4 regions of the Streptomyces sp. Root1310 genome follow, and region 3 is predicted to be linked to each of the others. Evidence: riboswitches for the same ligand, from Rfam matches in the RefSeq annotation. Region 3 holds a riboswitch; each other region holds the start of a gene.

What was found. Region 3 has a riboswitch for cobalamin ahead of ASD48_RS14520 (energy-coupling factor ABC transporter permease). Riboswitches for the same ligand answer to the same signal wherever they lie in the genome.
Region 1: another riboswitch for cobalamin. It lies ahead of ASD48_RS35810 (iron chelate uptake ABC transporter family permease subunit); the one in region 3 lies ahead of ASD48_RS14520 (energy-coupling factor ABC transporter permease).
Region 2: another riboswitch for cobalamin. It lies ahead of ASD48_RS00305 (cobalamin biosynthesis protein); the one in region 3 lies ahead of ASD48_RS14520 (energy-coupling factor ABC transporter permease).
Region 4: another riboswitch for cobalamin. It lies ahead of metE (5-methyltetrahydropteroyltriglutamate--homocysteine S-methyltransferase); the one in region 3 lies ahead of ASD48_RS14520 (energy-coupling factor ABC transporter permease).

What each region holds. Positions count from the first base shown of each region.
Region 1 covers NZ_LMEQ01000032.1:618,546-620,734, forward strand. Annotated here, with positions in the region: gene ASD48_RS35805 (cobalt-precorrin-6A reductase) at 1-411, shown strand, start outside; partial or broken gene ASD48_RS42850 (ABC transporter ATP-binding protein) at 447-974, opposite strand; partial or broken gene ASD48_RS35810 (iron chelate uptake ABC transporter family permease subunit) at 978-1,364, opposite strand; cobalamin riboswitch at 1,442-1,566, opposite strand; gene ASD48_RS35815 (HipA family kinase) at 1,726-2,189, shown strand, end outside.
Region 2 covers NZ_LMEQ01000001.1:58,450-60,638, reverse strand. Annotated here, with positions in the region: gene ASD48_RS00310 (cobyric acid synthase) at 1-56, opposite strand, end outside; gene ASD48_RS00305 (cobalamin biosynthesis protein) at 53-1,051, opposite strand; cobalamin riboswitch at 1,151-1,293, opposite strand; gene ASD48_RS00300 (hypothetical protein) at 1,454-1,675, opposite strand; gene ASD48_RS00295 (inorganic phosphate transporter) at 1,710-2,189, opposite strand, start outside.
Region 3 covers NZ_LMEQ01000005.1:181,642-183,830, reverse strand. Annotated here, with positions in the region: gene ASD48_RS14525 (SpoIIE family protein phosphatase) at 1-837, opposite strand, end outside; cobalamin riboswitch at 1,050-1,234, shown strand; gene ASD48_RS14520 (energy-coupling factor ABC transporter permease) at 1,264-1,971, shown strand; gene ASD48_RS14515 (energy-coupling factor ABC transporter substrate-binding protein) at 1,968-2,189, shown strand, end outside.
Region 4 covers NZ_LMEQ01000023.1:392,407-394,595, reverse strand. Annotated here, with positions in the region: gene metE (5-methyltetrahydropteroyltriglutamate--homocysteine S-methyltransferase) at 1-923, opposite strand, end outside; cobalamin riboswitch at 1,102-1,305, opposite strand; gene ASD48_RS25860 (hypothetical protein) at 1,453-1,722, shown strand; gene ASD48_RS25855 (nuclear transport factor 2 family protein) at 1,754-2,189, opposite strand, start outside.

The DNA.
Region 1 (2,189 bases), on a different contig from region 3:
GGCTCCCTGGCGGAGGCCGCCGAGCTGCTTCCCTCGCTCGGCCGGCGGGTGTTCCTCACCACCGGGCGCCTGGGGCTCGCCGCCTTCGCGGCCCTGGACGACCTGTGGTTCCTCGTACGGTCGGTCGAGGCACCCGAGGCGCCGGTCCCGTCCCGCATGGAGGTACTGCTCGACCGGGGACCCTTCACGCTCGACGGGGAGCGCGAACTGCTGCGCCGCCACCGGATCGACGTCGTCGTGACCAAGGACAGCGGGGGAGCGGCCACCGCCCCGAAACTGACCGCCGCTCGGGCGGCGGGGCTGCCCGTGGTCGTGGTGCGCAGACCGCCGGTCCCCGCGGGGGTCCGGGTCGCGGCCACGCCGGAGCAGGCCCGTGAATGGATCCGGAACGCCGCACGGGCAGGGGAGTAGCCGCGCGCCGATGCCGCGTCAGGAGTCGGCGCGGCGCCCAGGAAGCGGATGTGCGGGCGGCCGTCGGGGCCGTCGGCCGTGACGGCGGCCCGGACGCCGTGGACGTCGGCGACGGGCGCCTCGGTGAGGACGTCGCGCGGGCTGCCGCAGGCCACCACGCGCCCCTCCTCGAGGACGACGAGCCGGTCGCAGTACATCGCGGCGAGGTTGAGGTCGTGCAGCGCGACGACGCTGGTGACCCGCAGTTCGGTGATCAGGGCCGGCAGGGCGAGCTGGTGCCGGATGTCGAGGTGGTTGGTGGGTTCGTCCAGGAGGAGTTCGCGGGGTTCCTGGGCCAGGGCGCGGGCGATCTGGACGCGCTGGCGCTCGCCACCGGAGAGGGAGTGCCAGGGCCGGTGGGCCTTGTCGGCGAGCCCGGTGCGCGCGAGCGCGGAGCGGACGGCCTCCTCGTCGGCGGCGGTGGCGGCCCAGGCGCGGCGGTGCGGGACGCGGCCGAGGCGTACGACGTCGTGGACGTTCAACGCGAGTGGGGTGTCGGCCTGTTGCTCGACGACGGCGATGCGCTGTCATCGGGTCTCCTTCGCGCGGTACAGCGCGGCGACGAAAGCCGGGACGCCGATGAGGGAGGTCACCACGCCCACCGGCACCTCCTGGGGGTCGAGCACGGTGCGGGCGAGGGTGTCGACCCAGACCAGGAACACCGCGCCGGTCAGGGCGGTGGCGGGCAGCAGCCGGGTGCGGCCGGGGCCGGTGAGGACCCGTGCGGCGTGCGGGAGCACCGGGCCGACGAAGCCGATCGCCCCGGCCGAGCTCACCAGGGTGGCTGTGAGCAGCGCGGTCGTGCACAGCAGTACCAGACGGGTGCGGGCCACGGAGACCCCGAGGCAGAGGGTCGCGTCCTGCCCGAAGGCGAACGCGTCCAGGGTCCTGGCGTGACCGAGGCAGACCGTCAGCCGCGTCGGGGGCTCAAGCGCGAAGCCCGGTCGTACGGTGCTCCCCCGGCCGTCTCCCGGCTGCGGGGGTCGCCAGCAGGTCCTTGGACTCGGGGTCACCCGGACGAGGCGCCTTCCCGGACCGCGTACGCCGTCCGGTGGCCGTGCCCCGCCCGTCGCCCTCACCGCTGCGCGTCAGCTCCGGATTCGCACCGGATTCCCTGACCCGTACACACTCGCGTGCGCACATGGGTTCGACCGGCCTGGGCGAGCTACCACAGCCGCGGAGGCCGCCCGCGGGCCTCCGCGCGCGCCGGCTCGGCCCCGTTCGCCGGCTGTCGGGCCTGGTTACTATGCTCCTTCAGGCCAGAGGGAGAGAGTCATGTTGACCGAGGTCACGGCGACCCGCTACGTGGCTCCGCTGCGGGCGGGCGGCTCCGTGCCCGCCGTCGTCGAGGCCGACGACCTGGGCACCTACGTCGTGAAGTTCACGGGCTCCGCGCAGGGCCGCAAGGCGCTCGTCGCCGAGGTGATCGTGGGCGAGCTGGCGCGCGCCCTCGGGCTGCGCTTTCCCGAACTGGTCCTGGTCCGCTTCGACCCGGCGATCGCCGCTGCGGAACCGCACCAGGAGGTACGGGACCTGCACGCCGCGAGCGCGGGGGTCAACCTCGGGATGGACTTCCTGCCGGGTGCGGAGGACTTCACGCCGGAGGTCGCCGAGGTCTTCCCGGTGGAGCCGCTGGAGGCCGGGAGGATCGTCTGGCTGGACGCCCTGACCGTCAACGTCGACCGGACGGTCCACAGCTCCAACCTGATGGTCTGGCCGACGTTCGGCACGGTCCCGCC
Region 2 (2,189 bases), on a different contig from region 3:
ACGACGCTCTTGCCGGCGTCGGAGGTGGTGCCGGCGACGAGGAGACCCCCGCTCATGTCGTACGCCCCTTCGGCTGGTTGCTCTGGCTGCTCTGGTTTCTCCGCGTCCCCGCGACGATGCTCGTGGCGGCGACGCGCGCGGCGACGGTGACGCCGAGCGCGAGCAGACCGACACGGCGGGAGAGCCGCGCGGCCCGTTCGATGTCCGGGGCGACGACGGGCCGCCCGGCCGCGCCGTTCAGCACGGGCCGGTGCTCGACCCGCCCGGCGTACGACAGGGTCCCGCCCAGCCGCACCCCGAGGGCGCCGGCGAACGACGCCTCCACCGGCCCGGCGTTGGGGCTCGGATGCCGGTGGGCGTCGGCCCGCCAGGCCCGCACGGCGCCCCGCGGATCGTCCCCCGCGAGGGCGGCGAGCACGGCGGTCAGCCGGGCTCCCGGCCATCCGGCGACGTCGTCGAGACGGGCGGCGGCCCAGCCGTAGCGCAGATACCGCGGCGACCGGTGACCGACCATGGCGTCCAGGGTGTTGACGGCCCGGAACCCGACCAGGCCCGGCACCCCGCCCACGGCCCCCCACACCAGGGCCCCCACGACGGCGTCGGAGGTGTTCTCGGCGACGGACTCCACGACCGCGCGGGCGATCCCGTCGGCGTCCAGCGCCTGCGGATCCCGCCCGCACAGATGCGGCAGCCGCTCCCGGGCGGCCTCGACGTTCCCCGCTTCGAGCGCCCGGCCGATGGCCCGGGCCTCCCGGACCAGCGAACTGCCCCCGACCACCGCCCAGGTGGCGGCGGAGACGAGAGCGACGGTGGCGGCGGGGGAGCGGCGTACGGCCCGTTCGGCGGCGGCTCCCAGCGCCACGGCCCCACCGGCGCACACGACGGCGTGCAGGGCACCGCGCCCCCGGTGGTCCCGCCACAGCAGCCGCTCGACGGCACCGGCGGCCCGCCCGAACGCGGCGACGGGATGCCCTCGGCGGGGATCGCCGAGCAGCAGGTCGCCCAGGAGGCCGGTGGCGGCGCCGTACGCGTAGAGGCGATCGGCACGCATCGGCTCAGCCGGCCGTGGGGTCGGGCAGCGACCTGGTGCTGTACCTCAACGGCCGAGCGAGCATGGCGATATGTCCTCACTCAGGGTGTCCACGCCCTGGTTCGACGAGACCGGCGGCGAGAGTTCCTGGCTCCCGGGGGTTCCTACCCCGGTCACAGTGGCGGGACCGCGCCGGATTCACACCGGCTTCCTCTTCTGCTGCCGTACATGGCTCGGGCAGTCCACCACGGCCCGCAAGAGCCGTCAACTTGCCTTTGACCTGCGAGGCTCGAGTGTGCAGAACCCCACACAGGGCCGGTGGGCGGGGCCGCGAACGACAAGAGGTGCGGGACGGTGATCCGTCCCGCACCTCAGGGGTGTTCGGGTGCCGCGTGTCCGGGTGCCGCGTGTGCGGACGGGGTGTCAGGCGACGATCAGTGAGATCCCGTACGCCACCGCCGCCGCGCAGGCCGCGAAGCACGCGTACGCGCCGGTCACCGCGAGGGTGGCCGAGCCGCCCTGCGCCGACGCGCGTTCCTGTCGCGACAGGCCCATGATGCCGAGGGTGAACAGGGCGACGAGGCCCACGGTGACCACGAGGCTGACGCCGAAGACAGAGCCCAGGGCTGCCCAGTCGATCTTCATGCTGCTTCTCTTCCTTCGTGCCGGGTGCGCGGGCTCAGACGGCCGCGGCCGGGGGAGCGGCGGGGGTCGCGGGCTCTGCCGCCGGGCCGGGGATCGTGGCCGTCAGGTCCGTGAGGTCCTCGGCCAGGGTGCCCGCGGGCGGCGGGGTGACGGCGGCGATCGCCGTCGTGACGACGCCTGCCGGCTCGTCGGGCTCGTTGACGTTCGAGGCGTCGACGACCTCGCGCCGGGAGATCTTCCAGATGGCCGCGCTGGAGGCGATCAGGAAGACCGCGACGAGGGCCGTGCCCCAGTCGCCCAGGCCGGTGACGGACTCGGCGAGCGCGCCCACCAGGGCCGCGGCCGGGAGCGTCAGGCCCCACGCGACGAACATCCGGGTCGCGGTCGACCAGCGGACCACACCGCCCTTGCGGCCCAGCCCCGCGCCCATCACCGCACCGGAGACCGAGTGGGTGGTGGAGAGGGAGAAGCCGAGGTGCGAGGAGGCCAGGATGACCGTGGCCGCGCTGGTCTG
Region 3 (2,189 bases):
GGAGGCGTCCGGGTGCAGCCGGAAGGTCAGCCACTGGTCCGGCGGCCGCAGGGTGGTGAAGGAGGTCGGTTCGCGGCTGATCATGGCCGCCCGGTAGCTGTCCTCGGCGATCGGGTCGTCGAGCCAGGGCAGCGCCTCCCAGGGCTTGGTGCCGAGCAGGTCGGGCACGGCGGAGCCGAGCAGCCGGGCGGCCGTGGTGGTCGCGAAGGTGATGCGGCCGTCCACGTCCAGCGAGCAGCACCCGCCGGGGAACCGCTCGGCGAATTCGACGGCGGACTGCGCCTGCGCGGCTTCGGCCGGCCGGGCCCGGAGCGGCGGCAGCACCCGTGGCACCCCGCCGGCCCGTACGGGGTGTCCGTCGGCGGCCGCCCGTCCCAGGAACCGGGCCAGACGGACGCAGAGGCCGGTCACGGCCTCGCGTTCGCGCACGCTCAGCTGCGGGGGGTGCGAGGCGGGCCAGTGGAGCACCAACCCGCCCCAGACCTCCTCGCCAGTGGTGATCGGGGCGGCGGCCAGCGAGAAGCGGTACGGCACGACGAGCGACAGACGCGGATAGCGGCGGGCCATCTCCTCCGCGCCGCCGACCCACACCAGGCGTCGCTCCCGCACGGCGTCGGACACCGGCGACGCGGCCGTCAGCGCCACTCGCGCCCAGGGCAGGGAGATCTCCCAGGGGAGACCGCCCAGTACCGCGAGCCGCAGCACCGGCTCGTCGGCCGCCGGCAGATACACGGCGGTCACGGACGCGACGGTCTCCTTCATGCCCTCGGCCAGGACCTTGTCCAGGGACTCCGGACCCCAGCCCCCACCCGACCCGGCAGCGGCAGCATCCGGCACACTCTCACCTTCCCCGCAGCGCAGGGGGCGCTCGCCGAACGACGGGCATGCCCCCGGGCACCGAGGGCCGTCACCCCTACGGCGGACCCTACGCCGACCGTGCGGACCCGGCATTTCGTCGAGCCCGCGGACGGCGGCCGTGCGCCGGGGTGAGCCGTCGTCCGCCGTCCTCGCGCCCCGCATCGCCGCTTGTCAGCGCGTCTGTGTGGGCACTACTGTCACCACGCCTTGGTGAACGGGAAATCCGGTGTGATGCCGGTGCGGCCCTCGCCACTGTGATCGGGAAGTCCGGCTCCGGCCCTCGCGGGCAGCCACTGGGTCCTCGGGACCCGGGAAGGCGGAGCACGGGCGGTGGTACCCGTGAGCCAGGAGACCGGCCAAGGCACGTCAACCATCCACGAGGTGCTGGAGAGGGTCTGCTCAGCCATGCACATAGCCGAGGGTTTTCTGCCTCCGGCGCATGCGATCGCCTGGGGCGTCGCATCCGCGCCATTCGTCGTCCACGGAGTACGGTCACTCACCCGTGAGGTCAGGGAGCACCCCGAGAGCACCCTGCTCCTCGGCGCCTCCGGGGCCTTCACGTTCGTCCTGTCCGCGCTGAAACTTCCTTCGGTGACCGGGAGTTGCTCACACCCCACCGGCACGGGGCTCGGCGCCATCCTGTTCCGGCCGCCGATCATGGCGGTGCTGGGCACCATCACCCTGCTCTTCCAGGCGCTGTTGCTCGCCCACGGCGGCCTGACGACGCTCGGCGCCAACGTCTTCTCGATGGCCGTCGTCGGCCCCTGGGCCGGATACGCGGTCTACCGGCTGCTGCGGCGGTTCTCCGTGCCGCTGATGGTCACGGTGTTCTTCGGCGCGTTCGTGGCCGACCTGTCCACCTACTGCGTCACCAGCGTGCAGCTGGCGCTCGCCTTCCCGGACCCGGGCAGCGGATTCCTGGGCGCGCTCGGCAAGTTCGGCTCCATCTTCGCCGTGACCCAGCTCCCGCTCGCGGTCAGCGAGGGGCTCCTCACGGTGTTCGTGATGCGGCTGCTGACCCAGTCCAGCAAGGGTGAACTGACCAGGCTGGGCGTGCTCGTGACCGGCGGCCGGACCAACTCCGGTGCCGAGACCGAGGCGGTGGCCCGGTGAGCCGTAACGCGAAGATCAACGCCCTGCTGCTGTTCGTGGTGGCCGCGCTGGCCGTCCTGCCGCTGGCCCTCGGGCTCGGCGACCACAAGGAGGAGCCGTTCACGGGCGCCGACGCGGAGGCGGAGACGGCGATCACCGAGATCCGGCCGGACTACGAACCCTGGTTCTCGCCCCTGTACGAGCCGCCGTCCGGCGACATCGAGTCGGCGCTGTTCGCC
Region 4 (2,189 bases), on a different contig from region 3:
CAGACGTTGCGGCCGTTGACGACACCGGCCACCAGCCGCTTGCCGGGCAGGCCGCCCACGGCCGCGAGGGCGTCGAGGTCGGCGGCCGCGGCGCCGGTGAAGTCGAGGGCGAGGCCGTCCACGGGGGCCTTGGCCAGGACCGGCAGCGCGTCGCCGAGCCGGTCGAAGTAGGAGGCGACCAGGAGCCTGGGCCGGTCGGTCAGGGCGCCGAGAGCGCGGTAGGCGCGGGCGGTGGCAGCCAGTTCGGCCGGGGTACGGTCCTGGACGAGGGCGGGCTCGTCCAGCTGTACCCACGCGGCGCCGGCCGCGCGCAGGTCGGCGAGCACCTCGGCGTACACCGGCAGCAGCCTGTCCAGCAGGCTGAGCGGCTCGAAGTCCGCGGGCACGCCCGGGGCGGGCTTGGCGAGCAGCAGGTAGGTGACCGGGCCGACCAGTACCGGGCGGGCGCTAAGCCCGAGGGCGAGGGCCTCCCCGAGCTCGGCGACCTGCTTGGCCGGATCGGCCGTGAAGACGGTGTCCGGTCCCAACTCGGGTACCAGGTAGTGGTAGTTGGTGTCGAACCACTTGGTCATCTCGAGCGGCGCGACGTCCTGGGTGCCGCGTGCCATGGCGAAGTAGCCGTCGAGCGGATCGGTGGCGACGGCGTCGCGGTGGCGGCCGGGGATCGCGCCGACCATGACGGTGGTGTCCAGGACGTGGTCGTAGTACGAGAAGCCGCCGGTCGGTACCTCGTCGATGCCGGCCTCGGCGAGCTGCCGCCAGTCGGCGGCGCGCAGTTCGGCGGCGGTGGTCCGGAGGGCGTCGGCGGTGACGCGGCCCTTCCAGTAGCCCTCTACGGCCTTCTTCAGTTCCCGGTTCGGTCCCTGGCGGGGGTAGCCGTACACGGTGGCCCGTGCCGCCGCGGCTGCGGACTTCGCTGTCACGGAAATCTCCTTCGCGAGATATCTCCCTGGGATCCCGGGACGGGACGCGAGCGCGAAGGGGTGACGAACCGGGCGGACCGATCCCGCGCGGCGCGGCGCGGTCGTTCGCCTGATATGTACGCCGACCCGCCCACGAGGTCACCGGGATTTCCGCGCACGAGTCCTTTCGCGCGCGGGCAACGGGCAGGTCTTCGGACTCACGGGCACGTCTCTGTGTACGGAGTGCGTACGAGACACCTACTGGCCGTCGCTTCCCAGACCCTGTTCGTGGGTCCAGTGCGTATGACGGCGGTCGTTCCCGCTCACCGCTGCGGGGCAGTCCCGGATTTCCACCGGGTTCCCTCTTGCGACGCATCCCGCCTGGCGGACGGGGCGAACCAGCTGCGCCCGCCAGCCTACGGGGCGCTCCTCCGGCGCGCCGGATGACCTCGGCCGTTCGGATGGTGAGGTGGAACACGCGTTCGGCATGCTTGGAAGACGCCGAGGGCGGGAAGCGCCCCACTCCGACTTCCACGCAGCGAGGATCACCATGTCCAAGGACCGTCCCTGGAACCGCAGTCCCGAACCGGAGCCCGCCGGGCGGCCCGCACCGGCGCACGTCTTCCCGCCGTTGGCCGGGCTGGAGATCCACGGTATGGACGACGCGCAGGTCCGGGCCCACTGCCTGCGACAGGCCCGGTACCGGCTCGCCTCCTACGAACACCTGCGCCGCCGCGACGACGAGCACCTGGAGACCGCCACCAGGTACGCCGTCCTCGCCGATGCCTTCCGGCCCGGGTCCACGCCCACGGAGGAGTAGCCGCGTGCCGCGCGCCGATCGCGACGGTGGGTCACGCAACCGGTGCGGGCCGGAACTCCGGGGGGAGCTCGGGCGGCTGACCTGTGGTCCACATCGCCTGGACGGACATGCGGCTGATACGCCATCCCCCGTGCTCGCGCCGCAGTTCGGCCTCCCAGTGGCCACCCACCGTGAAGACAGGGTCGGCGTCCTCGCCGCGCCGCCGAAGCGTCTCCTCGTGGTGAACGTGCGTCATCAACGCGTTCCAGGACGCCGTGGCCCTCCCCGAGGCCGGTTCGACGTCGACCAGGAGGTCGGAGGTGATGTGCTGGGTGCGGGCGTACCGCTCGAGTGCCTCCCTGGCGTGCGCCATCGCGTCGACGCCGTCGGCCGCGCCGATCGGGGTCGTCGTCCGGACGTCGTCGGTGACGTAGTCACGGGCCCAGTCGCCCTCGAACTTCCGCTCGTCCAGAGCTCGGAAGAACCGG